DNA from 2 places in the Pantoea sp. PvP021 genome. Region 2 is predicted to be linked to the other one. Evidence: predicted binding sites of a transcription regulator. Region 2 holds the regulator's gene; the other holds the start of a gene.
The links. Region 2 encodes LexA, which represses DNA repair genes until DNA is damaged. Its sites were predicted from a motif close to TNCTGTATGTACATACAGNA; they were not measured.
Positions count from the first base shown of each region.

Region 1: a site for LexA is predicted at 5,797-5,816, ahead of sulA (SOS-induced cell division inhibitor SulA). Genes of this name have one in related genera too.

Region 1 covers NZ_JBSRXX010000001.1:1,340,929-1,356,504, reverse strand. Annotated here, with positions in the region: gene pqiC (membrane integrity-associated transporter subunit PqiC) at 1-277, shown strand, start outside; gene rmf (ribosome modulation factor) at 557-724, shown strand; gene fabA (bifunctional 3-hydroxydecanoyl-ACP dehydratase/trans-2-decenoyl-ACP isomerase) at 793-1,311, opposite strand; gene ACVKSX_RS06305 (AAA family ATPase) at 1,380-3,248, opposite strand; gene matP (macrodomain Ter protein MatP) at 3,302-3,769, shown strand; gene ompA (porin OmpA) at 3,865-4,935, opposite strand; gene sulA (SOS-induced cell division inhibitor SulA) at 5,286-5,777, opposite strand; gene ACVKSX_RS06285 (TfoX/Sxy family DNA transformation protein) at 5,988-6,617, shown strand; gene yccS (YccS family putative transporter) at 6,614-8,773, opposite strand; gene ACVKSX_RS06275 (YccF domain-containing protein) at 8,757-9,197, opposite strand; gene helD (DNA helicase IV) at 9,321-11,375, shown strand; gene mgsA (methylglyoxal synthase) at 11,377-11,835, opposite strand; gene ACVKSX_RS06260 (YccT family protein) at 11,905-12,546, opposite strand; gene ACVKSX_RS06255 (CoA-binding protein) at 12,723-13,142, shown strand; gene hspQ (heat shock protein HspQ) at 13,174-13,491, opposite strand; gene rlmI (23S rRNA (cytosine(1962)-C(5))-methyltransferase RlmI) at 13,551-14,741, opposite strand; gene yccX (acylphosphatase) at 14,827-15,105, shown strand; gene ACVKSX_RS06235 (TusE/DsrC/DsvC family sulfur relay protein) at 15,106-15,432, opposite strand; gene yccA (FtsH protease modulator YccA) at 15,537-15,576, opposite strand, start outside.
Region 2 covers NZ_JBSRXX010000007.1:172,212-187,787, reverse strand. Annotated here, with positions in the region: gene plsB (glycerol-3-phosphate 1-O-acyltransferase PlsB) at 1-2,359, opposite strand, end outside; gene ACVKSX_RS17980 (diacylglycerol kinase) at 2,488-2,856, shown strand; gene lexA (transcriptional repressor LexA) at 2,962-3,576, shown strand; gene dinF (MATE family efflux transporter DinF) at 3,677-4,999, shown strand; gene ACVKSX_RS17965 (CsbD family protein) at 5,167-5,379, shown strand; gene zur (zinc uptake transcriptional repressor Zur) at 5,453-5,974, opposite strand; gene ACVKSX_RS17955 (conjugal transfer protein TraF) at 6,424-7,671, shown strand; gene dusA (tRNA dihydrouridine(20/20a) synthase DusA) at 7,779-8,771, shown strand; gene pspG (envelope stress response protein PspG) at 8,951-9,217, shown strand; gene ACVKSX_RS17940 (quinone oxidoreductase) at 9,429-10,412, opposite strand; gene dnaB (replicative DNA helicase) at 10,509-11,915, shown strand; gene ACVKSX_RS17930 (Lrp/AsnC family transcriptional regulator) at 12,046-12,525, shown strand; gene ACVKSX_RS17925 (YitT family protein) at 12,766-13,380, shown strand; gene ACVKSX_RS17920 (amino acid aminotransferase) at 13,421-14,614, shown strand; gene ACVKSX_RS17915 (secondary thiamine-phosphate synthase enzyme YjbQ) at 14,736-15,155, shown strand; gene ACVKSX_RS17910 (MmcQ/YjbR family DNA-binding protein) at 15,155-15,478, shown strand; gene ACVKSX_RS17905 (NAD(P)-dependent alcohol dehydrogenase) at 15,531-15,576, opposite strand, start outside.

The sequences.
Region 1 (15,576 bases), on a different contig from region 2:
CAAGGCGCTGCCAGGCCGGCTGGTAGCCGGTTCACCTTTAGGCGCGCAGCACGATACGCTGAATGTGACCGTGACAGGCTTTCAGGGACGCTATGATGGCAAAGCAGTCGTCAGTGGCGAATGGACGCTGGAACATCAGGGCCGGCTGACCAAACAGGCGTTTAACCTGGTACTGCCGCAGACCGAAGATGGCTACGATGCGATGGTCAGAACGCTGGCGGCGGGCTGGCAACAGACAGCACAGAAGATTGCCAATAGTGTGGTTGCGTTAAATTAAGATTGATGTGAATAAATAAGCTAAGCCCCTGACCGATTGTCGTGCTTTTTCGACAGGGGTCAGGGGCTTTTTTATTAGCTTAATCAGAAAGATAGTGTTGTCGCATGCATCACAGAACGTCATTATTTTTACCGATTAAGGTCACATTTATGACACTGGCATGAAGATTGGGCATTGATCTTTGGGTGCGCAGGAGGTAGAACATAAGGGTGGTTGAACATTAATTCACCACTTTTCTTTCCACCAGATTCCACAGACCTTACATGAGGGACACGGAGTATGAAGAGACAGAAACGAGACCGCCTCGAACGCGCCCATTCACGTGGTTATCAGGCAGGCATTACTGGACGCTCAAAAGAGATGTGTCCGTATCAGTTGATTGACGCTAAGTCTCACTGGTTGGGAGGTTGGCGACAAGCCATGGAGGACAGGTCGGTAGCTGCATAACCGGATGTCACTGAAAAGGGAATATAACCTCCGCCATGCGCGGAGGTTTTTGTTTCCGGGGGAAACACTTAGAAAGCGGCGGTATCTTTAAACAGGCCGACTTTAAGATCGCTGGCGGTATAGATCAGATTACCGTCAACCAGCACTTCACCATCTGCCACGCCCATAACCAGTTTGCGGTTAATAACGCGTTTGAAGTGAATGCGGTAAGTCACTTTCTTCGCATCTGGCAGGACCTGACCGGTGAATTTCACTTCACCCACGCCCAGCGCACGACCTTTACCTTCGCCGCCCAGCCAGCCCAGATAGAAACCAACCAGCTGCCACATGGCATCAAGGCCCAGACAACCCGGCATCACAGGATCGCCTATAAAGTGACAGCCGAAGAACCAGAGATCAGGATTGATATCCAGCTCCGCTTCAACAAAGCCTTTGTCATATTTGCCGCCGTCTTCGGTCATTTTGACCACGCGGTCCATCATCAGCATGTTGCCGGATGGAAGCGGCGGACCATTTTCGCCAAACAGTTCACCACGACCTGACAGAATCAGATCTTCTTTGGTATAGGATTCGCGTTTATCTACCATGTTTTCAATAAGCCTTGTTTTAGTGAATCACGAATATTAGCGAACAGTTGTACGCTGAGCAAATCGGATTAACGGTGGTTGAACCAGTTAAGCCAGCGCAGCGCCCAGGGACGTTGCGGACCGTCCGGCTGGTTGAACAGGCTAATGCGTTCCTGGATGGTATTCAGCAGGCAATCGCCCAGGCCATCCTCGGTACTCCAGATTTTACCGGTCAGCAGCGGTAGCGCTTCATCGGCACGGTCAATTGCCCAGATATGGAAATGACCCTGTTCAACCGCACTGACAACCGCCTGGCTGAGGCTGAGATGACGGACATTGCTGGCGGGAATAATCACACCCTGCTGACCTGTCAGTTCTCGCTGATGGCAGATATCAAAGAAGCCTTCGATTTTCTCGTTCAGTCCGCCCACCGGTTGTACGTTGCCGAACTGATCAACCGAGCCGGTCACCGCAATTTGCTGATTGATGGGCTGATTAGCCAGCGCGCTGATTAAGGCACAGAGTTCAGCCAGCGAAGCGCTATCACCATCCACCTCGGAGTAAGATTGCTCAAAGACCATTGAGGCCGAGAAGGGCAGTTGCTGATCGAGTTCCAGTTCGGCAATCAGGTAAGCCTGCATAATCATCATGCCTTTGGCATGAATATTACCGCCCAGCTCCGCTTTACGCTCGATATCCATGAATTCACCATCGCCGGGATGTACCACGCAGGTAATACGCGATGGATCGCCCCAGGCACGGGGATGGCCAGGATATTCAACGACCGACAGGCCATTAATCTGACCAACCACTTCGCCTTCGGTTTCAATCAGAATCTGTCGCAGCAGGATCTCGTCACGCATCCGCTCATTAAGATAATTCTCGCGCCACAAACGCGCTTCCAGCGCATCACGCAGCGCTTCAGCGTTCAGTTCATCGCCCATCAGGGCCGATTCGCGCATCTGGCGTTGTAGCCAGCGGGGGCAGAGTGGCAGCGTTTCCTGATCGCCGCTGTAGCGGACGCCTTCTTTAATCAGTTCTGGCCAGAAGTCCGCTTCCGGCTGGGGCAGACCCGCCTGTTGCGCCAGTTCGATGTTCCAGCGACACCAGGCAAGCATGTCATCTTCATCCAGAATCTGAATATTCTCTTCAAATTCAGTATAGATGGCCATTTCGTGAGCTTCGGGATCCAGCTCCTGAAATTCTGCCAGCGCTTCCCGATCGCCACACAGGACCAGTTTCAGATTGAGCGGCAAGGGAGGAATCGAGACTGGCAGCGGCCGGCGTTCATCCTGAGATGTCCACTCAGCATAGCCCTGCTCAACACACTTCTTCAGGCGCAACCAGAGAATCGGCTGCGTCATCAGGCTACGCAGTGAAAGCAGCAGCGTGCCGCCATTAGCACGATGGATCAGGCCCGGTTCCAGCTGGATGCGATCTTTATACTGGCGCACGCAGCCAAACAATTGCTCCATCTCAGTCCATTCAGCAAAGTGAATACCACCCTGACTGGTGAATGGGCGTTGAGGATCGGAGGGGGGCTGGAGCGTGACGTTGTCGGCCATGATATGGTAATCACCGCCGAATAGAGTGGTACTGTCGGCCATAACCCGCTCTGCGGCCTGGGCAATGAATGTCAGATAATCGCGATTCTCCTGGCTACGAACCAGCAGTAACGGGAACCCCTGCGTCTGATGGTGTAAGTGCGCCAGTGCATTCAGCAACCGGGGCTGTACCGTTGCCAGAGCATCAGTTTCTTCATCAGCAATTCGGGAGAAAACGGATTGGTATTGCGCGCTATCTGGCTGTAAGGTCTGCCACGTAAGTTGAGTGCTGGTCAAAATAATCGCATTTGTCTGTTTTAAGAAAAGCGAGATTATACAGGATTCACCCTTGTTAAGCACTGCAGACTTCCTGTTGAAGATGTGATGGTGACAGCATGTTTTTCGTTGCTGCATCCGGGAAAAAAGCTGTTATTCTTAGTTCGTTACGTGATCACGATGAGATTCCGATGAAATACCAGCAACTCGAAAATCTTGAATGTGGATGGAAGTGGAAATACCTGGTGAAAAAACATCGGGAAGGTGAACTGATCACGCGTCACCTTGAGTTAAGCGCGGCGCAGGCAGCAGTGGATAAGCTGCTGGCAATGGAAAATAATCCGGTTACAGTGAATGAATGGATCGCAGAACATATTCACGCTGATCTGGATAACCGACTGAAGCAGACCATCCGTGCCCGACGAAAACGCCATTTCAACGCTGAACATCAGCATACGCGAAAAAAATCGATAGACCTGGAGTATCTGGTCTGGCAGCGACTGGCAGGTCTGGCACAGCGGCGCGGCTGCACGCTCTCTGAAACGATTGTTCAGCTGATAGAAGATGCAGAACGTAAAGAGAAATATGCCACTCAGATGTCGAGCCTGAAGCAGGATTTGCAGGCGATTCTGGGTAACTCCGGTTCAGAGAGCGAATAATCGGGCAGGGCAATCAAAGCCTTCATCTCTCAGTCCGGTTTTATTACCGGCATAAAAAAACCCCGCCTTAGCGGGGTTTTTTATTACGTGTAAACTTAAGCCTGTGGCTGAGTTACAACGTCTTTGATACCTTTAACGTCGATTTCTACACGACGGTCCGGCGCCAGGCAGTCGATCAGGGCATTACGGCCTTTCACGCTGTCACAGGTGTTGCCGGTAACTGGGTTAGATTCACCCATGCCACGTGCAGAGATCTTGTTAGAAGGAATACCTTTAGATACCAGGTAATCTACGACTGACTGAGCACGTTTCTCAGACAGTTTCTGGTTGTACTGCTCTGAACCGATGCGATCGGTGAAGCCCAGTACGACAACGGAACCATCTTTAGGATCCATTGAGCTCAGCTGGCTGTACAGCTGATCCAGAGCCTGCTGGCCTTCTGGCTTCAGGGTAGATTTGTTGAAGGTGAACAGAACGTCAGACTTCAGAGTGAAACGCTTAGTTTCAACAACTGGAGCTGGTGCTGGAGCCGGAGCTGGCGCCGGAGCAGCGACGTCATCCTGACCGAAGCGGTATGAAACGCCTACGCTCAGCATGCCGTTGTCTGGACGAGTACCAACGGTCTGTGCATCACCGATGTTGTTAACCCACTGGTAATCCAGACGGGTAGCCCAGTTTTTGGTCAGCGCATATTCAACACCAACAGCAGCCAGCGGAGATACGCCGGTGTCGTGGTCGCTGATGCGGCCAGTAGTTGGGTTAGTCTGCGTTGAGTCTGCACGCCATACCATGCCGCCCAGACGAGTATACACGTCCAGATCGTCATAGATTGGGTAGCTCAGTTTAGCAGCCAGCTGAACGCCCTGTGCTTTGAATGCGCCGTTAGTCACGTTGCCTTTGTTAGGCATGCGACCCAGCCAGTCATAGCCCAGCTCGAAGCCCAGGTATGGATTTGCCTGGTAACCAACGAATGCACCTGCACCCAGCTGGCTTTCATGAGTTGGACCGTCATTGTTTTCGTAACCGTTACCGTAGTAACCAGTGTCGTGATACTGAGACCAGCCCAGTTTAGCACCGGTGTACCAGGTGTCATCTTTCGGAGCGGCCTGCGCTACGGTAGCGAAGCCAGCCAGTGCCACTGCAATTGCGATAGCTGTCTTTTTCATTTTGCGCCTCGTTATCATCCAAATAGGCAATGAGCAAAAAGGTTGCTCTTGGTTTAAATCCTTCGCCGGGTCAAAACGCTCGCTTATGACTCTACCGCAAAAAACGGAGGTTATTGAGCACCCTGGCGAGCTAAAGTCTACAACGAGATTGGAAACTTACAAGTATGATGTGAGGCGCTTATGTAAAAAAACAGCGATTTATACACAATTTCTAACAATTAGGCTGGTCTTATTGCCGCGGCAAAAAGCCCTAAAAACTTGCTAAACCATTGTCAACGCTCGAACTAACAGAATCAGTGGTTTAGCTGCGACAGATAAGAAAAATAGCTTGGGAAACTTCTGATTTTTACTTAATGAAACAAATCCGACTGAATTTTTATCGCAGTTTGCGGTCTGAGAGGCGCTTCTGATGTCCCGCTTGCACGCAAAATCAATCCTAACGCTTCACCCTCTGCCGCCGCATTTTCAAGTTGACGTCGTTCATCTTCGTCAAGATCGTAAGGAATCCATGCCAGAACGACACTGTAATTTCCTGTACGCAATGCTTTAACCATCGCTTCAACCGCATTCAGACGTTCAGAATCGGCGATATGCATACTTTTATCCAGTGGTAATCCTGATTCCTGCAGCCAGGTGCGATTCAGTTTATATGCCGGTGTTAACCACAACTGCCAGCGCGATTGCTGACTCAGCTGCTGCAATAAAGGCAACAGCAACATCTGCATCATACCGGGCTGTTCGCTGTAGCGTAACTCAGTAATTCCACCGCCCTGAGAGGCCGGAACGGAAGAGGACGCATAATGATGAGCATAGCGTGAATTATTAGGATGTTGTGTTCGCATAAGTTAATCACCAGCAGTGGACTGTATGAATATACAGTACTGTCATCCTGGATAAAGATCAACCCAAATTTCTGAAAACGCCTCGCAAAATCGCGACAAGATTAGTTGAAACGCTATTTATTCATTGAACCCGTTGACGCTTTTTTTTATCTTCTAATTACCTGATACCCAAGGTAATTTACGATATATTTCTTACATGGAGGTGGTGCAATGAAAAAGGTGAATCCGGTTGTAGAGCGCTCCAGAGCGCGCCTGGCCCCATTAGGAACAATAGAGTCGCGCACCCAGTTCGGAGGCTATGCCCTGGCTGTAGAAAGTGTGGTTTTTGCCTTAATTAATAAAGACGAACTCTATCTGCGTGCCAGTGAACCTCTGCGGGAATACCTTACAGATCGTCCGCTGCAACCCCTGATTTTTCGCAAGCGGGGCAAGCTGGTGAGTCTCAATTACTTTCGGGTCGATGAGGCGTTGTGGCGCGACCCTGACCATCTGCTGGCGCTCTCCGCTGCCTCTTTAGAAACGGCGCAGCTGGAGTTGCAGGACCGACAATCCTCACCGCGGTTAAAAGATCTGCCAAATCTCAGCGTACGTATGGAGATGATGCTGTACGAGGCGGGCGTCATGAGCGTCAATCATCTCTACCAGATGGGGGCTAAACAGTGCTGGCTGAAGCTAAAAGCGATCAACCAGCACGTTGGGTTCCAGACATTACTTGCGCTGCAGGGGGCCATCACGGGCCACCATGCCGCCGCGCTGCCGCAGGCGACACGGGCGGAGCTGAATGCGTGGTTCCAGCGCACGCTTTTATCAAACCCCAATCTCAGAAACGGCGAAGGCTAATCAGTGATTAGCGTGCGGCGCAGGCGAGCCACATCGGGCATTAATGCCACCAGCAGACCGAGTTGCTGGAGCACCAGCGGCGCACGCGTATCCGCATCTGCGGCCAGCTGGCTGATTCGCTGAGCCAGTTGATGGCGCATCGTTTCTACGTGCTCATCGCTGACAACTTCCGTCTGCAGCACATCCTCCACATAGCAAACCGTATCATCCAGCAATGTCAGCAGTTCGGGTGCGGTAATTTTATCGCGGTGAGCGCCCAGCGCAGAAATGTAACTCAGAAACGAATGGTTGGAGCAAAGCAGCTGAAAAGCCGAATCGCGCAGCTTCTGGCTGGTGCGACTTTCACTGCTCATGTTTGAGACCACTGACGCCAGTTCAGCATCCGCGTTATGCGCATCACGCCGTGCAATGCGATAGGCGAGACGGTTATCTTTGCCCTGATGATATTGCTCCATGATCGCGTCCAGATAGCGGCAATTCGCTTTCAGCGTTCGTTCTGCCACGGCAGGTAACTGACGAAAGCGCCAGTCAGGCCAGATAAACGCGACAGCCAGCCAGGCCAGCCCACAGCCCAGTAGGGTATCCACTACCCGCGGCAGGGCAACTTCAAATCCTTCACCCAGCAGGTTAAAGCAGAGCAGCACCAGCAGAGTGATAAACAGCGTGGCCTGTGCATACTGCACCTGCCTGAAAGCGAAGAACAGTACGCCCGTGATCACTATCAGGATTAACTGACCTTCAATCGAAGGCACCAGCCATAAAACGGGCAGACCAATCGCAATCCCCGCCAGCGTTCCGCCGATGCGCAAGGCCAGTCGTCGCTGCGTTGCATTGTAGTTGGGCTGGCAGACAAACAGGCTGGTCAGCAAAATCCAGTATCCCCGCTCCAGCCCGGTTACCTGAATAAAACCATATCCAATACAGAGCACCACAGACATCCGAACCGCATGCCGGAACAGCGCCGATGCGGGCGAGAGGTGTCGGCTGAAGCGCAGCCGGATATCACTCCAGCCACTCAATCCTTCGCGTGACAGCAGATTGTCACTGTGCTGAGGATCTTCACCGGCCAGCGTCTGTTCTGATTCGATCGAAGCAAGCTGTGCGTCGATGGCGCGCAGGTTGCGCAGCAGCCAGAAAAGAGCACGGGTATGCGTAGCGTCAGGATCATGCTGCTCCAGACGTTCTATCGCTTTCTGTAATCGTTCAAATGCACGCTCAAAACGGCTGTCATGCACCCACCTTTGACGCATCAGAATGCAATGTGCCAGCTGGCGACAGGCCTGAGCCTGCATATTCAGCAGGCGCTGAAAGCGAAACAGAATTTCGTTGTAGCGCCAGTCGCCGCGCAGCAGATGATATTGCAGATGGGAAGAGCTGGCCCGTTCATGAATATCCTGCGCCACAAAGTAGTAGTGCAGACTACGGCGGGTGCCGCGCGACCCGCGATCGCCGCGCAGGCGACTCTGCAGTGTGGTCTTGGTCAGATTAAGTTGCGCCACTAACTGGCTGTTGACCATCGCCGCATCAATAAACGCGGCATCATCCTGATCGCCCGCGTCGGGATCGAAAAGATTCGCTTTGGCATCAAGGTAACGCGCCAGTTGTGAAAAACTTCCGGCCAGTTGCTCCTGCACCGGCCGGACCGGAAACATCAGATGGCCCAGTAATGTCAGCAGGTTGTACCACAACGCGCCGACCAGCAGCAGCATCGGCTGCATATACCACTGGCTGAACAGTCCGATGCCGAGCATGGTATAGACCGCAATCAGCAGAGCACCAAAGGCGATAGTCGCATAGCGCTGGCCAAGAGCGCCCAGCAGAATAAAGCCCCAGGTCGAGATTGCCAGCCCGATAATAAAGGCGAACGGATAGGGAAACAGTAACTCGACTGAAACCGAGGCGATGCAGAAGCAGAGCAGGGTAATCAGCAGATTCTTCAGGCGACCGGCCAGGCGATCATCGAGATCGGCCAGCGCAGCAGCGACCACGCCCAGGGTCAGAGGGATCGTCCACTCAATCTGATGCAGCCACCAGGGAATGGCGGCGCAGCCACTCAGTGCAAACAGGATCCGCAGCAGATAGCGCCACGTACTGTTAAACAGATATTTGCGCCAGCCTGGCACGGCATCAGACATCATATTAGTAGCGGCGGACATTGGCTTCGCGCGCGGCACGCGCCTCTTCCACCGACACCACCCGACGGCCAACCGGCCAGAGCGCGATAGCGGCGATCTTAAAGTTCGCAATCCCTACCGGAATACCGATAATACTGATGCACTGCACAATCCCCACGGAGATGTGCGAAAGGCAGAGCCACCAGCCAAAGAAAATCAGCCAGAAGATATTCAGAAAGGTGCCGCCGGTATTCAGAATATGACTCTTACTTTCCGGACGCAGCACATCAACATGCACCGCCTCGTTGCCAAATGGCAGCAGCGAGAGTTTGGTGATTTCCCAGCAGGAGCGGGTCAGCGGCAGGGTAAAAATCAGCACGATGCTGATTAACGTGGCAAACAGCCAGCTCAGGGTGGTGAAAAAACCGCCCAGAACAAAATTAAGAATATTTAAAACGGTGCGCATGATCTTCTTTTCCTTTTGCATTCCGCAAGATGTGACGCCAAGTTTAGCCTGTTTTAAGGCTGGAGCGCTAAGGGTCTGACAGGTAAACTCCCCCTAATCCTATTCTCTGACGTTGGTGTCGGCGTGGAACTGAAAGCAACCTCGATGGGCAAACGGCTTGCCCAGCATCCTTATAATCGTGTCCGTTTGATGGCGGCAGGCGTCGAAGTCAGCGGCGATAAGCATGAGTATCTGATCCCCTTTAACCAGTTACTGGATATCGCCTGCAAGCGCGGGCTGGTGTGGGGCGAGCTGGAGTTTTTGCTGGCCGATGAAAAAGTGGTCCGCCTGCATGGCACGGAATGGCAGGAAACGCAGCGCTTTCACCACTATCTGCTGCAGGCCTGGCAGAGCTGGAGTCTGGAGATGAGCGCAGTGTGCCGCGAGGTGCTGCAGGCGCTACGCGACGAAATCGAGGCGTTTGGCGCGCAGGATCGCTGGCTGAATCGCCACGAGTTGCAGGCGCTGAAAACCAACATCCTCAAACAGTTCGATGCGTTGCCGATGCCGCTCTCACGATTAAAAGATTTTGCTGACTGCCGGGACAACTGGCAATTCTGTCAGCGCTGGCTGGAGCAGGGCGAAACGGCGTTGCGGCAGCGAAACCGTGACTGGACGGCCGCCATGCTCACCCGCTATCAGGATTTCTTTGCCAGCGTCGAGAGCACGCCACTCAATCAGTCGCAATGTGAGGCGGTGGTTAATGGCGAGAATTCTCTGCTGGTGCTGGCAGGCGCGGGCAGCGGTAAAACCTCGGTGCTGGTGGCTCGTGCAGGCTGGTTAATGCAGCGCAAGCTGGCCAGCGCCGATCAAATCCTGTTACTGGCATTTGGCCGCCAGGCGGCTGAAGAGATGAACGCACGTATCCAGTCGCGGCTCTCCGCCGCTGACATCCAGGCGCGGACTTTCCATTCTCTGGCGCTGCATATTATTCGTGAAGGCAGTAATAAGCAGCCGGTTATCAGCAAACTTGAGAGTGATGCCGATGCGCGTCGCACGCTGCTGATCCAGCAGTGGCGGCAGCAGTGTCATGAGAAGAAGGCGCAGGCAAACGGCTGGCGTCAGTGGCTGCGTGATGAACTGGAGTGGGAGTTACCCGAGGGGCCATTCTGGGAGGACGACAGGCTGGCAAACCGGCTGGCGTCACGGCTGGAGCGCTGGCTTGGTCTGATGCGCATGCATGGCGGTGCGCAGGCAGCGATGATCGCCGACGTACCCGAAGAGATCCGGGATCTCTTCAGTAAGCGCATCAAACTGATGGCACCGTTGCTGAAAGCGTGGAAGAGCGCATTAAAAGAGGAGGGCGCGGTCGATTTCTCAGGTCTGATTCACCAGGCGATTGCCATTCTGGAAAAAGGACGGTTTATCAGTCCGTGGAAACACATTCTGGTGGATGAATTCCAGGATATCTCGCCTCAGCGTGCCGCGTTACTGAGCGCATTGCGCCAGCAGAATAAGCGTACCGCACTATTTGCTGTTGGGGATGACTGGCAGGCCATCTACCGCTTTAGTGGGGCGGAGATGACGCTGACGACGGCATTCCATCACTATTTTGGTGAGGGAGACCGCTGCGTACTGGACACAACCTACCGTTTCAACGACCGCATCGGCGACATTGCCAACCGGTTTATACAACAAAATCCGCAGCAGCTGGCAAAACCGCTGAACAGCATTACCAAAGGCAATAAAAAGTCGATTTCGCTGCTGGCGCAGGATCAGCTGGAAGCCTTGCTGAACAAACTCAGCGGTTACGCGAAGCCTGATGAGCGAATTCTGCTGCTGGCGCGTTATCACTATCTGCGGCCGGATTTACTGGATAAAGCCAGAACCCGCTGGCCGAAGCTTAATCTGGAATTTATGACGATTCATGCCAGCAAAGGTCAGCAGGCAGATTACGTCATTTTGCTGGGATTACAGCAGGGTAAAGAGGGCTTCCCGGCAGAGGCGCGCGAATCGATTATTGAACAGGGCTTATTACCGCAGCCAGAAGCGTTCCCTGATGCAGAAGAGCGCCGTCTGGCCTATGTGGCACTGACGCGCGCGCGTCAGCAGGTTTTTCTGATGTTCGATAAGGCAGCGCCGTCACCGTTTGTCGATCACTTCCGCGAGCTGGGTGTGCCGGTGCTGCGTAAAGCCTGAGTTACTTCAGACGATCGGCCAGATAGCGCTGATAGTCGGGGATCATAATCTCTACACTTTGCGCAAACAGTGGCGACTGAATGATAAAGTCAGCCGTGGAACGGTTAGTGGCTACCGGGATATTCCATACGGTAGCCAGACGCAGCAGTGCTTTGACATCCGGATCGTGCGGCACTGCGTTGAGGGGATCCCAGAAAAAAATCAGTGCATCGATCTTCCCTTCCGAAATCAGCGCACCCACCTGCTGATCGCCGCCCATCGGGCCGCTCAGCATGGCTGTCACATTCAGACCCGTATCGCGATTGATCAGATTCCCGGTAGTGCCGGTGGCATAGAGGATGTGCGATTCCAGCGCGGGCTGGTTTTGTTTCACCCAGTCAAGCAGGGCGGCTTTGCAGTGGTCGTGGGCGACCAGCGCGATATGTTTTGTGGTGCCGAGGGTACGAACAGTCTGTTCCATAAAGGCGTCCTGGTAAGGCTCATGCGCAAGAAGAGAGAGCACGAGTGTACCTCTGGCCTTTCGACTCTATCAACTCGTACGTAGCATTTTGACCAGCGTCAGAAGCTGCTGACGCGTGGCTTCATCGAAGCGGTGAAACCAGCGGTGCAGCGAGGGCAGTTCGGCCTGAGTAGTCCAGTCCAGATCGGCGGTAAGCCGGACGGAAGAGGGCGTTGCAGAAGGGGTATTTGCAAACCGCGGCACAGAGGCAATCTGGCGGGTGCGATTATAATTCAGCATCGCTTTTTCCATATCTGCGGATGTGGTGACCGGCAGGTGGTCGCGCACGCTGGTAATCTCCGTGCCTTTTTCATCCACCAGCTGAAAGTTCAGGCTACGGTCAAAATGATAACGCTCGCGTTTTGTCTCCAGCGCAGGCAAGCGAATGGTAATGGTTTTGGCAACCGCGGTGAACGTGACGATCATCGGTACCGACTGATAAGCGATGACGTTCTCATTCTGACCTTTGCGCTGCTGCTCGACCCGAAACAGAAACTGATGCTGACCGCGGTCCAGCTCCAGGCTGTCTGCGCCTTTGAGGAGGGAGCCTGAAATTTTTCGACCATCCAGCACCAGCAAATCGATCTGAGGATCGAGCTTTAATGTGATGGCAGAACAGGACGCCGAAACGAGGAGGGTAATTAACCCCGTTACAGCCAGCGACAGCTTCATTTCAACTCCGGTAACTGAAGACACAAAGGATGGTGTGTAGCAAATTCTTACATTATGGCAGTTAATTTACATTTAAACATATTTATTCGTGCGCGGGTTCAATTAATTTCGCTGAGGACTTACCCGCTAAAGGGCACGCCAATCTACACTCAACACTGGCCTGAAAGGAGTTAAACATGAACGATCAGACAATTCGTGAGGTGCTGACGCGCACCCAACGTATCGCCTTAGTCGGAGCAAGCGATCGCCCCGAACGTCCCAGTTACGGTGTGATGAAATATCTGCTCGACCAGGGATATGAGGTGATCCCGGTCAGCCCGAAACTGGCAGGGAAAACGCTGCTGGGGCAGCAGGGGTATGCCAGCCTGGCGGATGTACCGGGCAAGATTGATATGGTGGATGTCTTTCGCAATTCTGAAGCCGCGTGGGGCGTGGCGCAGGAGGCTATCGCCGTGGGGGCAAAAACATTATGGCTGCAGCTGGGTGTGATTAATGAGCAGGCGGCGGTACTGGCACAGGATGCGGGCATGACGGTGATTATGGATCGCTGCCCGAAGATTGAAATTCCGCGTCTGGGAATAACGCGTCAGAAATGATGAGTGTGGCGGCAGAGCGTGCCGCCACAGATTAATGTCGCAGATGAGGTGCCTGTAATTGCTGACGTACCGATGCTGCCAGCTCATCCATTGAAGGCTGCTCAGGGTGTTCAATGCTGGTTTCGCCGGAAAGCTGAATCTCAGCAACATAGGTATGTACCTGATCGCCTTCCTCATCTTCCATCACCACATGATACCAGGGCGCGGTGCGCATTTTCTCTTCCGCGCCAACATCTTCAATTTTAGGCTCATCTAACGAGTATTCAGGATCGACATCGACGATAACGCCCAGTACGCCGGACAAACGATGACGAACCTGCTGACCAATACCAAATTTACTGGCAATCATTGTGACCTCCCAAAAAAAAGCTCTCTTACCAATATGGGGGCAGGAGCCGTTTTTTCAAGTCACATGACGCGGCAGGCGAAACCTTTCAGGTAGAGACCTTCCGGATAGCTGGCGATCACCGGATGATCTGCGGCCTGGCGGAACTGCTCAATAAACTGCACTTCACGGCCCGCATCCAGCGCGGCATCGGCGATGATCTTCTGGAACAGATCGGTGGCCATCAGACCGGAGCAGGAGAAGGTCATTAATACGCCGCCCGGATTCAGTAACTGAATGGCGAGCATATTAATGTCTTTATAGCCGCGACAGGCGCCCATCAACTGGCTTTTGTTTTCGACGAACTTTGGCGGATCCATAATGATCAGATCAAATTTCTCGCCACTGTCACGATAACGGCGCAGCAGTTTGAAAACATCATCACGCTCAAATTGCGCGCGGGAGAGATCCAGCTCATTGAGTTCAACGTTCTGACGGGCAACGTCCAGCGCCTCCTGGGAGGTATCCACGCTGATCACTTCTTTACAGCCACCCATCAGCGCCGAAACCGCGAATCCACCGGTGTAAGAGAAGCAGTTAAGGACGCGGGCATCCTGTGCGTAACGACGCGTGGCGAGACGGCTGTCACGCTGATCAAGGTAATAGCCGGTTTTGTGACCGCCCTGGATATCCACCAGCAGCTTCATGCCATGTTCAGTAATCGGCAGCAGCGGCGGCGGCAGTTCACCGGTAACGGTGCCCTGCGTCAGCGCCAGACCCTCTTTCTTACGAACGGCGACGTCAGAACGGTCATAGATGGCGCAGCCAGGGAAACAGTGCTGCAGGGCGGTGATGATCGCTGCACGCTGATATTCTGCGCCTGCTGAGAGCAGTTGCATCACTAAAAAGTTGCCAAAGCGGTCAATGGTGACGCCCGGTAAACCATCAGATTCACCGGCGATCAGGCGATAGCTGTCCAGACCATCGCGGACCGCCAGCCATTCGCGCCACTGCTGCGCCTGTTCAAACCGGCGGACAAAGAAGGCGATATCGATGGATTCATCGGCCTGCCAGCTCCAGACGCGGGCGCGGATCTGCGACTCGGGTGAATAAGCGGCGCGAGCCAGCCATTTACCGTTGCTGTCACAAACGTCAATGGTTTCACCCAGTTGCGCTTTACCTTCCAGACGCGCAACGGCACCTGAAAAGACCCATGGATGGCGACGGAGCAGGGACTTTTCACGTCCCTTTGCGAGAATCAATCTGACTGTCATAGTTTGCTATGCTTACCTGAAAAAATGAGGCGCCATTGTCCGGTGGATAACGGGAAATTGCAACGAACAGCAGCAGGAGAGAATAATGTCAGCAGCCTGTTTTAAAGCATGGGTTCATGGCCGCGTCCAGGGCGTCGGGTTTCGTTACAGTACTCAGGCAGAAGCCAGGACGCTGGGCGTACTGGGCTATGCGCGAAATCTGGATGACGGCAGTGTCGAGGTGCTGGCCTGGGGTGAGGCGGAGCAGGTCGATGCGCTGATCGCCTGGCTTAAAGCGGGCGGGCCACGCAGCGCGCGCGTTGAAAAGGTGCTGGTGGAGCCGCACCAGCCCGCGGAGCCGCCCCGCGATTTTACGACCGGTTAATTACAGACATTTCGCCGGTTTAGGCAGGCCGGCGATTTTCGTCGCCTGTTTAGCCGGCCCTTCAGGGAACAGGCGGAACAGATAGCGGCTATTGCCTTTCTCTTCGCCATATTTCTGCGCCATCGCCTTCACCAGCATTCGCACGGCGGGTGAGGTGTTATATTCCAGATAAAAGGCGCGCACAAAATGGACCACTTCCCAGTGTGCTTCAGTCAGGGTCAGGCCTTCCTGCTCAGCGATGTGGACAGCCAGTGCTTCACTCCAGTCGCCGGGATGCTTCAGATAGCCTTCGGCATCGACGGCGATTTCGTTACCGTTTAAATTCACGTGACATCCTCTTAGTAAATGACGGCGCAGTTTATCAAACCTGGCGGGCAGTAAAAGCAAAAACCCCGCCGAAGCGGGGTTTTACAGGCTACTGTCACTGCGGATTAGTTACTGCGGGCAAACCCCAGCAGGCTCAGCAGGCTG
Region 2 (15,576 bases):
TATGCCAGGTCGCCAGAGTCTGCGCAACATCGGCATCACCGCTGTCGCTGATATACCCTTCATCGCGCAGGGTCAGGACCAGTGAGGTAAAGACCGCTTTGTCGAAGAATTCCGGAGCATTGATACCGTGCAGCACCGACAGACGCTGTGCCAGCGTCCGGCTCTCTTTCTCCAGCGTGCCGCGGTTAATCGTCGGCTTGGCGCTGAGAATGGAGAACGTAATGGCATAGCGCTGCAGTGTTTCACGCACACCGGCGGCCAGCAGTTGCAGTGTGCGATAGCGCGCTGAGGAAAAGCGCAATTCGCCGGCTTCGAGCGTAATCAGGCCCTGACGCGCCAGCTCCTGACTCAGTTCGGTCAGCAGTTGCGGCAGTTCATCGGTCTGCCAGCGCAGGAACAGCTCACTCTTCAGCATTGGGTAGATCAGGCTCACCTGACGCAGCAGTTCTGCTTCGCTCAGCGTCTGATGTTGCTGAACAATGGCGGCAATCAGCGACGGCATCACCAGCATGTGATGAATATTGTTGCGATAGTAGGTCATCAGTACCGCCTGCTCACGCGGCAGAATGATGATGTCGCCAATGCTGTCCTTTTCACTCTCAAACTTATTCATACCCATGGCGTGATCCAGCAGCGCTTCCGCTGAAAGATCGGGTACGGTCGCATTTGGCGAGTAAGGTACGTTGCGCAGCAACTGGGTGTAGCACTCCAGTTGTTCAATCAGCTGTTCACGGGTTAGTGAGCGCTGACGTGACGCCAGCAGGGCGGTGACACAGAGGTTCATGGCGTTAGCCGCGCCCGCTTCATTGATACGCACCATCAGGCTGGCAGCAATATCGTTGACGGTCGGTGTTAACCAACTGGGACGCTGCGGCTCAATCGGATCGATGGCATCGCGCCATTCCGGCACCCGCTTGTTGAGATAGTTGACCAGCGGCAGGGGTTCGCCAAAGTTCACGTAACCCTGACCGAGATTGCGCAGCTTGCGTAAGCCGCGCACCATCTGCATGAAGCCCTCTTTCTCTTTCGCCGCGCCGCGCAGTTCTTTAGCGTAAGTGCCCACTTCCATCACGTGCTCATAGCCGATGTAAATCGGCACCAGCGTGATGGGGCGATTTCCGCCGCGCAGCATCGCCTGCAGCGTCATGGCTAAGGTGCCGGTTTTAGGGTCCAGCAGGCGACCGGTTCGTGAACGGCCTCCTTCGACAAAGTACTCAACCGAATAGCCGCGGGTGAACAGCTCGCCGAGATATTCGCGGAATACCGTGGCGTAGAGCTTGTTGCCTTTAAAGGTACGACGAATAAAGAAAGCGCCCAGGCGACGGAAAATCGGGCCGGCTGGCCAGAAGTTGAGATTGATACCGGCTGCGATGTGCGGCGGCACCAGACCCTGATGATAGAGCACATAGGAGAGCAGCAGATAATCCATGTGGCTGCGATGGCACGGCACATAGACAATCTCGTGGCCATCCTGCGCCAGCTGGCGAACTTTTTCTCCGCCATTGACGTTGATGCCCTGATAGAGCCGACTCCAGAGCCAGCCCATCACGCGGTCAGTTACGCGGATGGCTTCATAGGAGAAGTTTGCCGCAATCTCCTCCATCATCTCGACGGCATTCTGCTGCGCTTTCTCATGGGAGATTTTTTTGCTGCGAGCTTCATCTTCTACTGCTTTTTCAATCGCTTTGGATTGCAGCAGACGAGTAAACAGATCCTGACGCGCCGGCAAGCGCGGGCCAATCGCCGCCAGCCGCTGGCGGGCAAAATGAATGCGCGCCACACGAGCCAGCTTCTGGGCGATCGACTGATCCGTACCGTGTTCAGTTGCCATGCGGCGCAGCGACACTGTCGGCGAGAAGCGGACAAAACTGTCGCGCCCGTGCCAGATCACCGCAAAAAACTTCTGCACCCCGTTCAGCACCCGCAGGTGTGGCGTTGCTTCGCCCTGGACTTCACGTCCTGGTGCGCGGCCAAACATCACCGTGACCGGCAGCATCTGAATATCCAGCTTAGGGTTATTGCGATGCAGGTCCAGGTAATCGTGAAAAATTTTCACGGATTCAACGCTGGGCACAAAATAGGGGAAGACGCGAGGGCCATTGTGGATAAAGACATGGCGCGGCAGCAGAGAACCATCAATCTCCAGCGGAGTGAGCGGGTCGGGCAGATGATGCCGCAGACACTGTGCGCGTAAAGTCAGTAAGTCGGCCTTCGAATCGTAAGGCAAAACATACATAATAGGTCGGGTCGGATCCAGACCATGTTCAGACACGGGATCGGCCGGAATGGCCTTACTTTTTACCAAAAACGACAGTGGTAAATTAAGCAGTTTGTAATAGAGTTTACGCCAACCTGACATAGACAACATGAAGCCTCTTGTTAGCAAAGCGCCGCAAGCATACCAGAAAGCGCAGCGAAGATCTGTGGTGGTGCCAATTGCACGCAGCCCAGACATTGACGTCAATCCGATGAAAGGGTTCCCACATCATGGCAAATAATGCCACCGGACTTATCAGAATAGTAAAAGCTGCAGGTTACTCATGGCAGGGACTGCGTGCCGCCTGGCAACATGAAGCGGCGTTTCGGCAGGAAGCGCTGGCTGCGCTGGCTGCTATTGTTATCGCGTGCTGGCTGGATGTCGATGTGGTCTCCCGCATCCTCATGATTGGGGCGGTGGTGCTGGTGGTCATTGTTGAAATCCTCAATAGCGCCATTGAAGCAGTGGTCGACCGCATCGGTCAGGAGCATCATCCGCTGGCGGGCCGGGCAAAAGACATGGGCTCGGCGGCGGTGTTGATCAGCATCTTACTGGCACTCTTCGTCTGGATCGCGCTGCTCTGGACACATTTGCGATAAGCCTTCCATAACGCGTCTGAGGGCGCGTTTTCCCTGACAATCGGTTTCCATTTCACCAATACCTGTATATACTCACAGCGACTGTATAAACAACCAGGGGGCGGGATGAAAGCATTAACCAGCAGGCAGCAGCAGGTCTATGACCTGATTCGCGACCATATTTCTTCAACGGGCATGCCGCCTACGCGTGCCGAAATCGCCGCGCAGCTGGGCTTCCGTTCGCCGAACGCGGCAGAAGAGCATCTGAAAGCGCTGGCGCGCAAAGGCGTCATCGAGATCGTTTCCGGTGCATCGCGCGGCATTCGACTGTTAATGGAAGAAGAAGCCTCAGAAGGGCTACCGCTGATTGGCCGGGTTGCTGCCGGTGAGCCGATCATGGCGCAGGAACATATCGAAACCCACTACAAGGTCGATCCGGGCCTGTTTAAGCCGTCTGCTGACTTCCTGCTGCGCGTCAGCGGAATGTCGATGAAAGATATCGGGATTATGGATGGCGACCTGCTCGCGGTGCATAAAACCCAGGATGTGCGTAACGGCCAGGTTGTGGTTGCCCGCATTGATGATGAAGTCACCGTTAAGCGCTGGAAAAAGCAGGGTGCTATCGTGCATCTGCTGCCGGAAAACAGCGATTTTGACCCGATTGTCGTCGATACCCGTGCGCAGTCACTGACCATAGAAGGTCTGGCTGTTGGCGTGGTGCGCAACGGCGAGTGGCTCTGATTCTTCTGCCAGCGTGCATTCGCCTTCTCTGATGCTATTCTGTCTGCCCTAATTTTGTCGCTGCCTCTTTTGCGCAGCGACACTGAGCACGGAACGGCGAATGCGCTTTATTACGGCAACCGATAAAAATCTCTGGCGGCTTGCGCTGCCGATGATCCTTTCAAATATCACCGTTCCCTTACTGGGAGTGGTCGATACTGCAGTAATTGGTCATCTCGACAGCCCTGTCTATCTTGGCGGGGTTGCGGTCGGGACTACAGTGACCAGCTTCCTCTTTATGCTGCTGCTTTTCCTTCGAATGAGTACCACTGGCCTTACGGCGCAGGCATTTGGCGCTGGCGATAAAATGGCGCTGGCACGCGCGCTGACTCAGCCGCTGATCATTGCGCTGCTGGCGGGCGTACTGTTCATCGCTTTGCGTTATCCGATTATTCAGCTGTCGACCCATCTGGTTGGCGGCAATCCCGATGTACTCGAACAGGCGGCACTGTTTATTCAGATTCGCTGGCTCAGTGCGCCTGCCACGCTGGCAAACCTGGTCATTCTGGGCTGGCTGCTGGGCGTGCAGTATGCACGCGCGCCGGTGATCCTGCTGGTGGTGGGCAACCTGGTTAACATCGTGCTCGATCTCTGGCTGGTGATGGGGCTGCACTGGGGTGTCGCGGGGGCGGCAACCGCCACGGCGCTGGCGGAATACATTACGCTGGTTGTCGGCAGCATCATGGTCTGGCGGGTGTTAAAACTGCGCGGAATTACGCTTAGCCTGTTGAAGCAGAGTTGGCGCGGTGACAGCGGCCGGCTGCTGCGACTGAACCGGGACATCATGCTGCGCTCTCTGATGCTGCAGCTCTGCTTCGCCTCGCTGACCGTACTGGGTGCCCGGCTGGGTCCGGATGTGGTGGCGGTTAACGCAGTATTACTGATGTTCATCACTTTTACGGCTTACGCGCTGGATGGCTTTGCCTATGCGGTTGAAGCTTTTGCGGGTGAGGCGCATGGTGCAAAAGATGGCAGCAAGCTCCTGCGCGTCTGGCACTCTGCCTGTCGGCAGGCGGTGGTGGTGGCGCTATTCTTCTCGCTAATCTATGCCATTTTTGGCCCGCAGATCGTTACCCTGCTGACCTCTCTTCAGTCACTCCAGCAGACAGCGGACCGCTATCTGGTCTGGCAGATGATAATGCCGCTGATCGGCGTCTGGTGTTATCTGCTGGATGGCATGTTCATCGGAGCGACGCGCGGGCGTGAGATGCGTAACAGCATGGTAGTTGCCGCAGCAGGCTATTTTCTGACGCTGCTTAGCGTACCGGTGTTAGGTAACCATGGTCTGTGGCTGGCGGTCACGGTTTTCCTGGCGCTGCGCGGCCTGTCGCTGTGGCTCATCTGGCGTAAGCACTGGCGTCAGAACAGCTGGTTTGATGCATGAGTCAGCAGTGGCTGCACGCAAGCCGATACGGATTATTCTGTATTATTCCACGGTTAATAAATTGGCTACTACAATTAACTCTATGCAGCGCAGTTAACCAGCGCTTTGTATCGTTATTTTGTTAAGTAGCAAGATAATCATTAAAACCCGAGGATTGGAGGTCTGCCATGAATAAAGACGAAGCAAGCGGCAACTGGAAGCAGTTCAAAGGCAAAATGAAAGAGAAATGGGGCAAGCTGACCGACGATGATATGCAGGTTATCGAAGGTAAACGCGATCAGCTGGTCGGCAAAATCCAGGAGCGTTACGGCTCTACGAAAGATGAAGCCGAGCGCGAAGTAACCGCCTGGGAAGGTCAGAACAAAGATCACCGCTGGTAATCAGACAATAGCTTGATAATCAGCTGAATGCGTTCCGGTGGGCCCTCACCGGAACCGCACAAGGATGTGCCGATTACCCGCGTTTCCCCCGCTTTTTACCCTCATCCTGATGGTCATGCTCGCAGCTTTCATGGTGCGTACAGGCTTCAACCGCAGCACAATTTTCACATAAACCATGCGCTTCAATCACGCTGTGGCGTAATGCAAACTGCGCTTCACCTGCCAGACCAGCAATAATCTTCTCTACGCCCTGCGCCTGCTTCTCTGTAACGGCGGCACAGCGGTCACAGACCAGCATCACCGATGTATGTGCTGGTGCCTCAAAATGGTGACACATGACGTAGCTGTTGTTGGATTCCACCCGATGAATGAAACCCTGCTCCAGCAGGAAATCGAGCGCCCGGTAAACCGTGGGAGGCTTGGCCTGCGGCTCGCTGACCCGGAGTTGATCCAGCAGATCGTAGGCGCTGATCGAGCCAGGCTGCTCGGCCATCAGGCGCAACACTTCAGCACGCTGCGAAGTCAGACGCACACCGCGCTGCAGGCACATCTTTTCGGCCTGAATCAAAATTTGCTGCGACGTCATGTTTGTCATGAAAATTCTCCGCTGGATAAGTGATGTTATTTTATCACACATAGTTTCGCGGCGCTGAGGTTGGTTTTCGTCTGAAAAACAGCATCATTTGCCTGATAAAGCAGCAGAATCAGAATTTAAGCCGTCTTCTATCTCAAATCTGACGACAAATCAGATCCATTCCGAATCAACCTGAAGCGGAATTTGTTGGCATTTTGCTTTGCATCTCACTGAGTTAAGAAGTAATGTTCAGAAAGACTTAAGAAAAGTCTGGCATTATTTGAAATATCCCAATGCAGTTTGAACAATTACAACGGTTTTTTGATTGGAAAACGTCCAATCCTTTGAATTAAGACACTGTTTCCTTTGAATTCACAGCAATAACGCGTTAGCCAGGGTTCACAATAGGGCTAACAAACTATTCAGTCATTGAATGTTTCAATGGCAATTTCTCAGGTGATGGCAGGCAAATGGTGAAAAAATCCGCTCAACGTTCAGCGCTAATCTACACAGCTGTAACGACCGCGCTTTTCCTTTCTTCTTCCGCCATGGCGGCAGGGACCTGGTATGATGCACGTAATGACGCCATGGGCGGCACCGGCGTAGCATCTTCTCTTTATGGCTCCGCAGTGCTGGCGAACCCGGCATTAATGACGCGCGCCAAACCCGACGATAGCGTCAGCATTATTTTTCCCTCAGCGGGCATTCAGGTGACTGACAAAGATAAGCTGATAGATAAAGTGGATGATATTACCGACACCGTGGACCGTTACCGCACGGTGCTGGGTAACCTCACACCAGCAGATTTCTTCCGTGCTAACTCTGAATTGCGCGCGGCCTCAGGTGATGTGGCAAATAAGCTAAGCGATTTGCGCGGTAACAAAGCAGACGGTTCTGCCGGCGCGGCCGTGGCCGTTACCATCCCCAACGACACTCTGCCTTTCGCCTTTATTACTAAGGCCTACGGTACAGCGCACGTCCGCGCTAACGTGGTACAGAGTGATATTGACTACCTGCGCAGTATAGAAAACGGGGCGTTTCCTCGTCCTGGCGATCAAAATAACCTGCGCTCCAGCGCGAATGGCTTAGCGGCGCTGGTCACCGATTATGGTGTTGCGGTGGCGCATGAGTTCACCATCGCTGGTCAGCCAGTATCGGTAGGCGTTACACCGAAAGTGCAGAAAACCTGGCTCTATAACTACACCGCCAGTATTTACAACTACGACAAAAGTGACATCAATAACAGCCAGTATCGCAGCACCGACACCGGCTTTAACGTTGATGCCGGTCTGGCGACCACCTTTGCTGAAAACTGGACGCTGGGTGTAACCGGACAGAACCTGGTTTCACGCGATCTGCAGACCAAAGAGGTCAATGGTTTCCGCGACACCTACCAGATCCGCCCGCTGGTCACCACCGGTCTGGCCTGGGATAAAGGTCCGTTTACCGTGACGGGCGATGTGGATCTGACTGAAACCAAACGCTTCAAAACTCAGGATAACAGCCAGTATGCGGCAGTGGGCGCGGAATACCGCGTACTTGACTGGCTGCAGCTGCGTGCAGGTTATCGTGCGGACATGCGTTCTAACGACGAAAATGTCGCTACGGCCGGTTTTGGTCTGTCACCGTTTAACAAAGCCGTACATCTGGATCTGGCGGGCTCTGTAGGTGCTAACAACACCTGGGGCGCGATGATGCAGCTGGGCTTTAACTTCTAAGCGCGTTATTCAGACTGTTCGGGGGCGGGCGATGCACTATCGCCCGCCCTTGTGTTATCCTTGCACAGAATTCCATCACCCCTTAATTACCGGATTGCCTGCGCTTCATGCCTAATTTCTCTTCGCAACGTTTCTCTATCGCCCCTATGCTCGACTGGACCGATCGTCACTGTCGCTATTTTCATCGCCAGCTGACCGGTGACACGCTGCTCTACACCGAAATGGTGACCACGGGCGCAATCATTCATGGCAAAGGGGATTACCTGGCTTACAGTGAGGCTGAGCATCCGGTCGCGTTGCAGCTTGGCGGTAGCGATCCGGCGGCACTGGCGCAGTGCGCGAAGCTGGCAGAGCAGCGCGGCTACGATGAAGTGAATCTTAATGTCGGCTGTCCCTCTGATCGGGTGCAGAATGGCCGTTTCGGCGCCTGCCTGATGGCCGAGGCGAATCTGGTCGCAGATGCCGTTAAAGCGATGCGCGACGTGGTTTCAATTCCGGTCACTGTGAAAACCCGCATTGGTATCGATGAGCTGGACAGCTATGAATTCCTGACCGATTTTATTGGCACGGTGGCGGGACGCGGTGAGTGTGAGACATTTATCATTCATGCGCGTAAAGCCTGGCTCTCCGGCCTCAGCCCGAAAGAGAACCGCGAGATTCCACCGCTGGATTATCCCCGCGTCTATCAGCTGAAACGCGATTTTCCGCAACTGACCATTGCCCTCAATGGCGGCGTGAAAACGCTGGAAGAGGCACTGACCCATCTGCAACACCTTGACGGCGTGATGATGGGACGTGAAGCCTACCAAAACCCCGGCATTCTGGCGCAGGTCGATCAGACATTGTTTGGTCGTCAGCATCCGGCGGCGAACCCGGTTGAAGTGGTGCGCGCCATGTATCCCTATATTGAAGCGGAACTGGCGAAGGGGACGTATCTGGGACATGTCACGCGCCATATGCTGGGTCTGTTCCAGGGGATTCCGGGCGCCCGCCAGTGGCGACGCCACCTGAGTGAAAATGCCCACAAACCCGGTGCCGATGTCCGTGTGCTGGAGGCGGCGCTTGCGCTGGTCGCCGATAAAATCCCGCAGGCAGCCTGACGCCTCATCTGAACCCGAAAAAACCAGCTCTGTTTGCTGGTTTTTTTACGCCACTATGTGGTTTTTCTCACCAGGTTGCGCTCTTCTGTTTATCTCTTATCAGAATAAAATCAATGAGTTAACTGTTGGCACGTTTTTTGTAATAGCTATAACAATCAATCTCAAAAAGGAGCGCTGACGTGGAAATTTTATTCGTATTAGGGTTTTTCCTGATGCTGTTGCTGACCGGCGTTTCGCTGTTAGGCGTGCTGGCGGCACTGGTGGTCGCAACCATCGTGATGTTTGTCGGTGGACTGTTTGCAATTGTTATTAAAGTGTTGCCGTGGCTGGTGCTGGCGGTGATTGCGGTCTGGCTGCATCGTGCCTTTTTTGGCGACAGCGATGAGCGAGCACGTCGCAAGCTGCGGCGTAAGATCAACAGGTTAGACCGCAAAGGCTGGCGCTAAATGCGGTGAAGATCACAGTGTGAGAGATTGGTCGGGGCTGATCTGCAATTAAACATATTTTTTACTTATGTTTTCTGGCAGGATGCCTGTCGTCAAATCGATGTGCCATCGACTCGACACGAATTCATCGCCGCTGTCCCTACACCAGCGCGAACAAAAAATAAAAAAAAGAGAAGGGCTTCCCGCGGGAAGCCCTTTTTGTTGCTCACTATTATGGAATTAAGAGACAGGATCCCTGCGTGGCGCGGCTCTCCAGCATCTGGTGCGCTTTGCTGGCCTCTTTCAGCGCAAACTTCTGCTGCTCCGGCACATCAACTTTAATTGCGCCGCTCGCCAGCAGCGAGAAAAGCTCGGCACTGGCGGTTTCCAGCTCCTGACGGTTGGTGATATAGCCAAACAGTGAAGGGCGGGTCACAAACAGCGAGCCTTTCTTATTCAGAATGCCGAGATCAATCCCGGTCACCGGACCCGAAGCATTGCCAAAACTGACCATCAGCCCATGACGGCGCAATGAGTCCAGCGATGCTTCCCAGGTATCTTTGCCCACGGAGTCATAAACTACGCCCACTTTTTTCCCATCGGTCAGTTCGCTGACGCTTTGCGCAATATTCTCTTCGCGGTAGTTAATCGTCGCCCAGGCGCCGGCCTTTTTCGCCATCGCTGCCTTTTCTGCTGACCCGACTGTGCCAATCAAATGGGCACCCAGCGCTTTTGCCCACTGACAGGCAATTAACCCGACGCCGCCCGCTGCGGCATGAAACAGAAAGGTCTCACCGGCGCTGATTTTATAGGTCTGGCGCAGCAGATATTGTGTGGTCAGCCCTTTCAGGTAGCTGGCTGCGCCCTGCTCAAAGCTGATCGCCTCCGGGAGATGCATCAGGCGATCTTCCGCCACGTTGTGCACTTCGCTATAGGCCCCCATCGACGCCAGACAGTAGACCACGCGATCGCCGGGCTTAAATAATGTCACGCCACGTCCAACCCGCGACACCACGCCTGCGGCTTCTGTACCCAGGCCAGAGGGAAAAGCGGCGACCGGATAAAGCCCGCTGCGAACATAGGTATCGATGTAATTAATCCCGATAGCGCGATGTTCTACCTGCACTTCATGTTCGGCCGGGTCAGCAGGTTCAAAATCTGTCCACTCTAAAACGTCCGGGCCGCCATGTGCGCTGAACTGAATACGCTTTGCCATTCTGACTCCTGTGATTGTTTCATCATGAGGGTGAGGCACGCACCCCAACTAAGGTATACTTGCGCGTCCCCACAGAAGATCGGTAATGCATTCACTATGGCAGGAAATAAACCCACCAACAAATCGAACGAAACGCAGGATCGCCAGCTCGCAGGCGTGAAAATGCCCCCGCATTCGCTGGAAGCGGAGCAGTCGGTGCTCGGTGGGTTAATGCTGGATAACGAGCGCTGGGACAATGTCTCTGAGCGCGTCGTCGCGAATGATTTTTTCAACCGCTCGCATCGGCTGATTTTTTCAGAGATGCAGCGGCTGCTGGAAAACAGCAAACCTATTGACCTGATTACGCTCTCCGAATCGCTGGAAACCCGTGGCGAGCTGGAGATGGCGGGCGGCTTCGCCTATCTGGCGGAACTGGCGAAAAACACCCCGAGCGCGGCGAACATCGGCGCCTATGCTGACATCGTGCGTGAACGTGCGGTGGTGCGCGAGATGATCGCCGTCGCTAACCAGATTGCCGATGCCGGTTATGATCCGCAGGGGCGTAACAGCGAAGAGCTGCTCGACTTCGCGGAGTCGAACGTCTTTAAAATTGCGGAAGCGCGCGCGGATAAGGATGCTGGTCCGAAAAACATCGAGCAGATTCTGGAATCGACCGTTTCGCGTATCGAATCGCTCTATCAGACACCGCACGATGGCGTCACCGGCGTCGATACCGGCTATCAGGATCTGAATAAAAAGACCGCGGGCCTGCAGGGTTCTGATCTGATTATTGTCGCAGCACGTCCTTCGATGGGTAAAACCACCTTTGCGATGAACCTGTGCGAAAACGCCGCCATGCTGCAGGAAAAACCAGTGCTGATCTTCAGTCTGGAGATGCCCAGCGAGCAGATCATGATGCGTATGCTGGCGTCACTCTCCCGCGTCGATCAGACCCGCATTCGTACCGGGCAGCTGGATGATGAGGACTGGGCGCGTATTTCCGGCACCATGGGCATCCTGCTGGAGAAGAAGAACATGTACATTGATGACTCTTCCGGCCTGACGCCCACCGAAGTGCGTTCGCGCTCCCGACGCATCTACCGTGAAAACGGTGGATTAAGCATGATCATGATCGACTATCTGCAGCTGATGCGCGTGCCGTCACTGTCGGACAACCGTACGCTGGAAATTGCTGAGATCTCCCGCTCGCTGAAAGCGCTGGCCAAAGAGCTGAACGTGCCGGTTGTAGCGCTGTCGCAGCTTAACCGCTCGCTGGAGCAGCGAGCCGATAAACGTCCGGTCAACTCGGATCTGCGTGAATCGGGCTCGATCGAGCAGGATGCGGATTTGATCATGTTTATCTATCGCGATGAGGTTTACCACGAAAACAGCGATCTTAAAGGGATCGCGGAGATCATTCTGGGTAAACAGCGTAACGGCCCGATCGGTACAGTACGCCTGACCTTTAACGGTCAGTGGTCACGCTTCGACAACTACGCTGGCCCGCAATACGACGACGAATAATCCCCGGTTTGTGCTGTCATGCACGATCTGTGCATGACAGCCCCCATCATCACAAAATAGTGTTGGACAACCTCTCGGGTTATCGGGTTATCTGTAACAAAGCGACGCCTGGCACCGATGTGGAAACGGAATGACTCACGTAGACGATTACGACCTTAAAATCCTGACTTTATTACAATCCAACGGCCGTCTGACCAATCAGGAACTCAGCGATCTGGTCGGCCTTTCCGCCTCACAATGTTCCCGCCGTCGTATCAATCTGGAACAGGCTAATCTGATCCTGGGTTATCATGCCCGGCTGTCGCCCGATGCCATCGGGCTTGGCATGGTGGGATTGATTGAGGTGCGTTTAATTAACCACACCGCAGAATATGTTGAGAGCTTTCACCGGATGGTGGAGCAGGAACAGGCGATCGTGGATGCCTATAAAACCACCGGCGATGCGGACTATCTGCTCAAAGTGGCGGTGGCCGATCTTAATTCCCTTAGTGCGTTAATCAGCCAGTTAGTCGCGGGCCACCAGAGCGTTTCCCATGTGAAAACCTCGGTAGTGCTGGGACGCATGAAAGAGAACGGGCTGATGATGCTGCCTGAGCAGAAGACGCGCTAAAAAGGTGCGCGCTGTGCGCTTTTGGTGCACACTTGCGGCAATTAATGCGAATAGCGCGCATAGAGTCGGACTTTAACGCATAGGTTGACGGTATCAGCCGGAATTTATGCACAAAGTTCTGTTTTAAAGCGCCTTAGATATCAATGGGATATCGCTGGCACCCGGTTTACAGCAGTTCAGTGCTGTGGCGATGGTGCGTTTTTTGCATCGAAACCGCATCCTTTGCACTGAGAAAACCCCATGGATAACATCGCAGAACCCTCCCGCGTCCCGCATTCGCGCATTGAAGATGCGCTGGCGATGGTGCTTGGCACCCTGATGGTCTCGTTCGGCGTCATTATGCTGAAACAGGCGGGGGCGCTGACCGGCAGCACCGCAGGCATCGCCTTTCTGATCAGCTACCTGTCGCCGCTTTCGTTCGGCAGCGCGTTTTTCCTGATCAACATCCCTTTTTACTGGCTGGCGGTAAAACGCATGGGCTGGGAGTTTACGCTGAAAACCTTCTGCGCCGTCGGTCTGGTGTCGCTGTTCACCCAGCTGCACCCGCTGTTCGTCCACTTTTCTGACCTTAACCCCTTCTATGCGACACTGTTCGGTAACGTCATCATGGGAATCGGGTTTATAGTGTTATTTCGTCATAAGGCGAGCCTGGGCGGCATCAATATTCTGGCGCTGTGGCTACAGGATCGCTTTGGGATCCGCGCGGGGAAACTGCAAATGGCCGTCGATACCTGCGTCGTGCTGGCGTCACTCTTTGTGGTGAGTGGCCCCATCCTGCTCGCGTCGATTGCGGGTGCGGTGATCCTGAATCTGATTATTGCAATGAACCACCGTCCGGGACGCTATCGGGTTTAATCCGCATCTTCCCTCTGGACCAATCATGGAGACCTACACCGTGTTTCAAAACGTTGATGCCTATGCTGGCGATCCGATTCTGTCGTTGATGGAAGCCTTCAAACAAGACCCACGCGAACACAAAGTTAACCTGAGTATCGGCCTCTATTACGACGAAAAGGGCATCATCCCGCAGCTGAAGGCTGTAGCCGCTGCCGAAGAGCAGATCTATGCTGAGCCGCATCAGGCATCGCTCTATCTGCCAATGGAAGGACTGAACAGCTACCGTAGTGCGATTGCACCGCTGCTGTTTGGTGCCGATCATCCGGTGTTAAACGCGGGCCGTATCGCCTCTATTCAGACGCTGGGCGGTTCTGGCGCGCTGAAAGTGGGCGCGGATTTCCTTAAGCGCTACTTCCCGCAGTCTGCGGTCTGGGTCAGCGATCCGACCTGGGAGAACCACGTCGCGATTTTTAATGGTGCAGGTTTTGAGGTAAATACCTATCCCTGGTATGACGCAGAGACCCACGGCGTGCGGTTTGATGCCTTTATCAGCACCCTGAAAACCCTGCCAGCGCAGAGCGTCGTGCTGCTGCATCCCTGCTGTCATAACCCGACCGGCGCTGACCTGACTGATGCGCAGTGGGATCAGACCGTTGAGGTGCTGAAAGCACAGCAGCTGATTCCATTCCTGGATATCGCCTATCAGGGCTTTGGGGCCGGCATGCAGCAGGATGCCTATGCGTTGCGCGCGGTCGCGGCGGCGGGCCTGCCAGCCCTGGTGAGCAACTCCTTCTCCAAAATTTTCTCGCTCTATGGCGAGCGCGTGGGCGGTCTCTCTATCGTCTGTGACAGCGCCGAAGAGTCAGCGCGTGTGCTGGGCCAGTTAAAAGCCACGGTTCGCCGCAACTACTCCAGCCCGCCGAATTTCGGTGCGCAGGTTGTCGCGCGCGTACTCAACGATGACGAGTTGAAAGCCAGCTGGCTGGCTGAAGTGGAAGCGATGCGCTTACGCATTCTGGACATGCGTCAGTCGCTGGTGGACGTGCTGAGCACTGCACTGCCAGGTAAAAACTTCGACTACCTGCTGAAGCAGCGTGGCATGTTCAGCTACACCGGCCTGAGTGCGCAGCAGGTCGATCGTCTGCGCAACGAATTTGGCATCTATCTGGTGGGCAGCGGCCGCATGTGTGTGGCCGGTCTGAACAGCAAAAATGTGCATCAGGTGGCTGAAGCGTTTGCCGCCGTGATGTAACGGCCGCCAGGCTGTAAAAAAAACCGTCAGGGTGCTCTCTGGCGGTTTTTTTATGGGTCAGGGTTTACCTTTCGGCGACATGCTGCACACTTAAACGGGGTAACCGTTTCAGGAATAAGCTATGTGGCATCAACAAACTATTACGCTGAGCGCGAAGCCGCGCGGGTTTCATCTGGTCACCGATGAGATCGTGAACTCGCTCTCCGGACTGCGTGATATCAAAACCGGTCTGCTGCATCTGCTGTTGCAGCACACTTCGGCGTCGTTAACCTTAAATGAGAATTGCGACCCGACGGTGCGCAGCGACATGGAGCAGCATTTCATGCGGCACGTGCCGGAGAATGCGCCTTATCAGCACGATTACGAAGGGCGTGATGATATGCCGGCGCACATCAAATCGTCGATCTTAGGGGTTTCGTTGTTATTACCGGTTCAGCGGGGACGTCTGGTGCTGGGCACCTGGCAGGGTATCTGGCTGGGCGAGCATCGCATTGAGGGCGGTGCCAGGCGGATTGTCGCCACTTTACAAGGGGAATCGTAATGAATAACTCAGACTTACTGACCTATTGCATGAGCAAGCCGGGCGCGGAGCAGAGCGTCCACAGTGACTGGAAAGCCACGCAGATTAAAAGCAACGGCGTGCTGTTTGCGATGGTACATGAGGCGAAAGGGCGGCCAGCGGTCTCGCTGAAATCGACGCCTGCGCTGGCCGAATTACTGCGCGAAGAGCATAGCGATATTATTCCCAGCGAGCATCTGAACAAGTCACACTGGAGCACGCTGTTCCTGGACGGTTCGCTGAAAGATTCGCAGATCTACTATCTGGTCGATGCCTCATTCCAGCAGGTTGCAACGGCCCGCTAAACGGCAATAAAAAACCCTCTTACCTGAGCAAGAGGGTTTCAGAGACCGCGGGTTACGCGGCAGGCTGCTCGCGCAGGGTATTAATGTCGATAACGAAG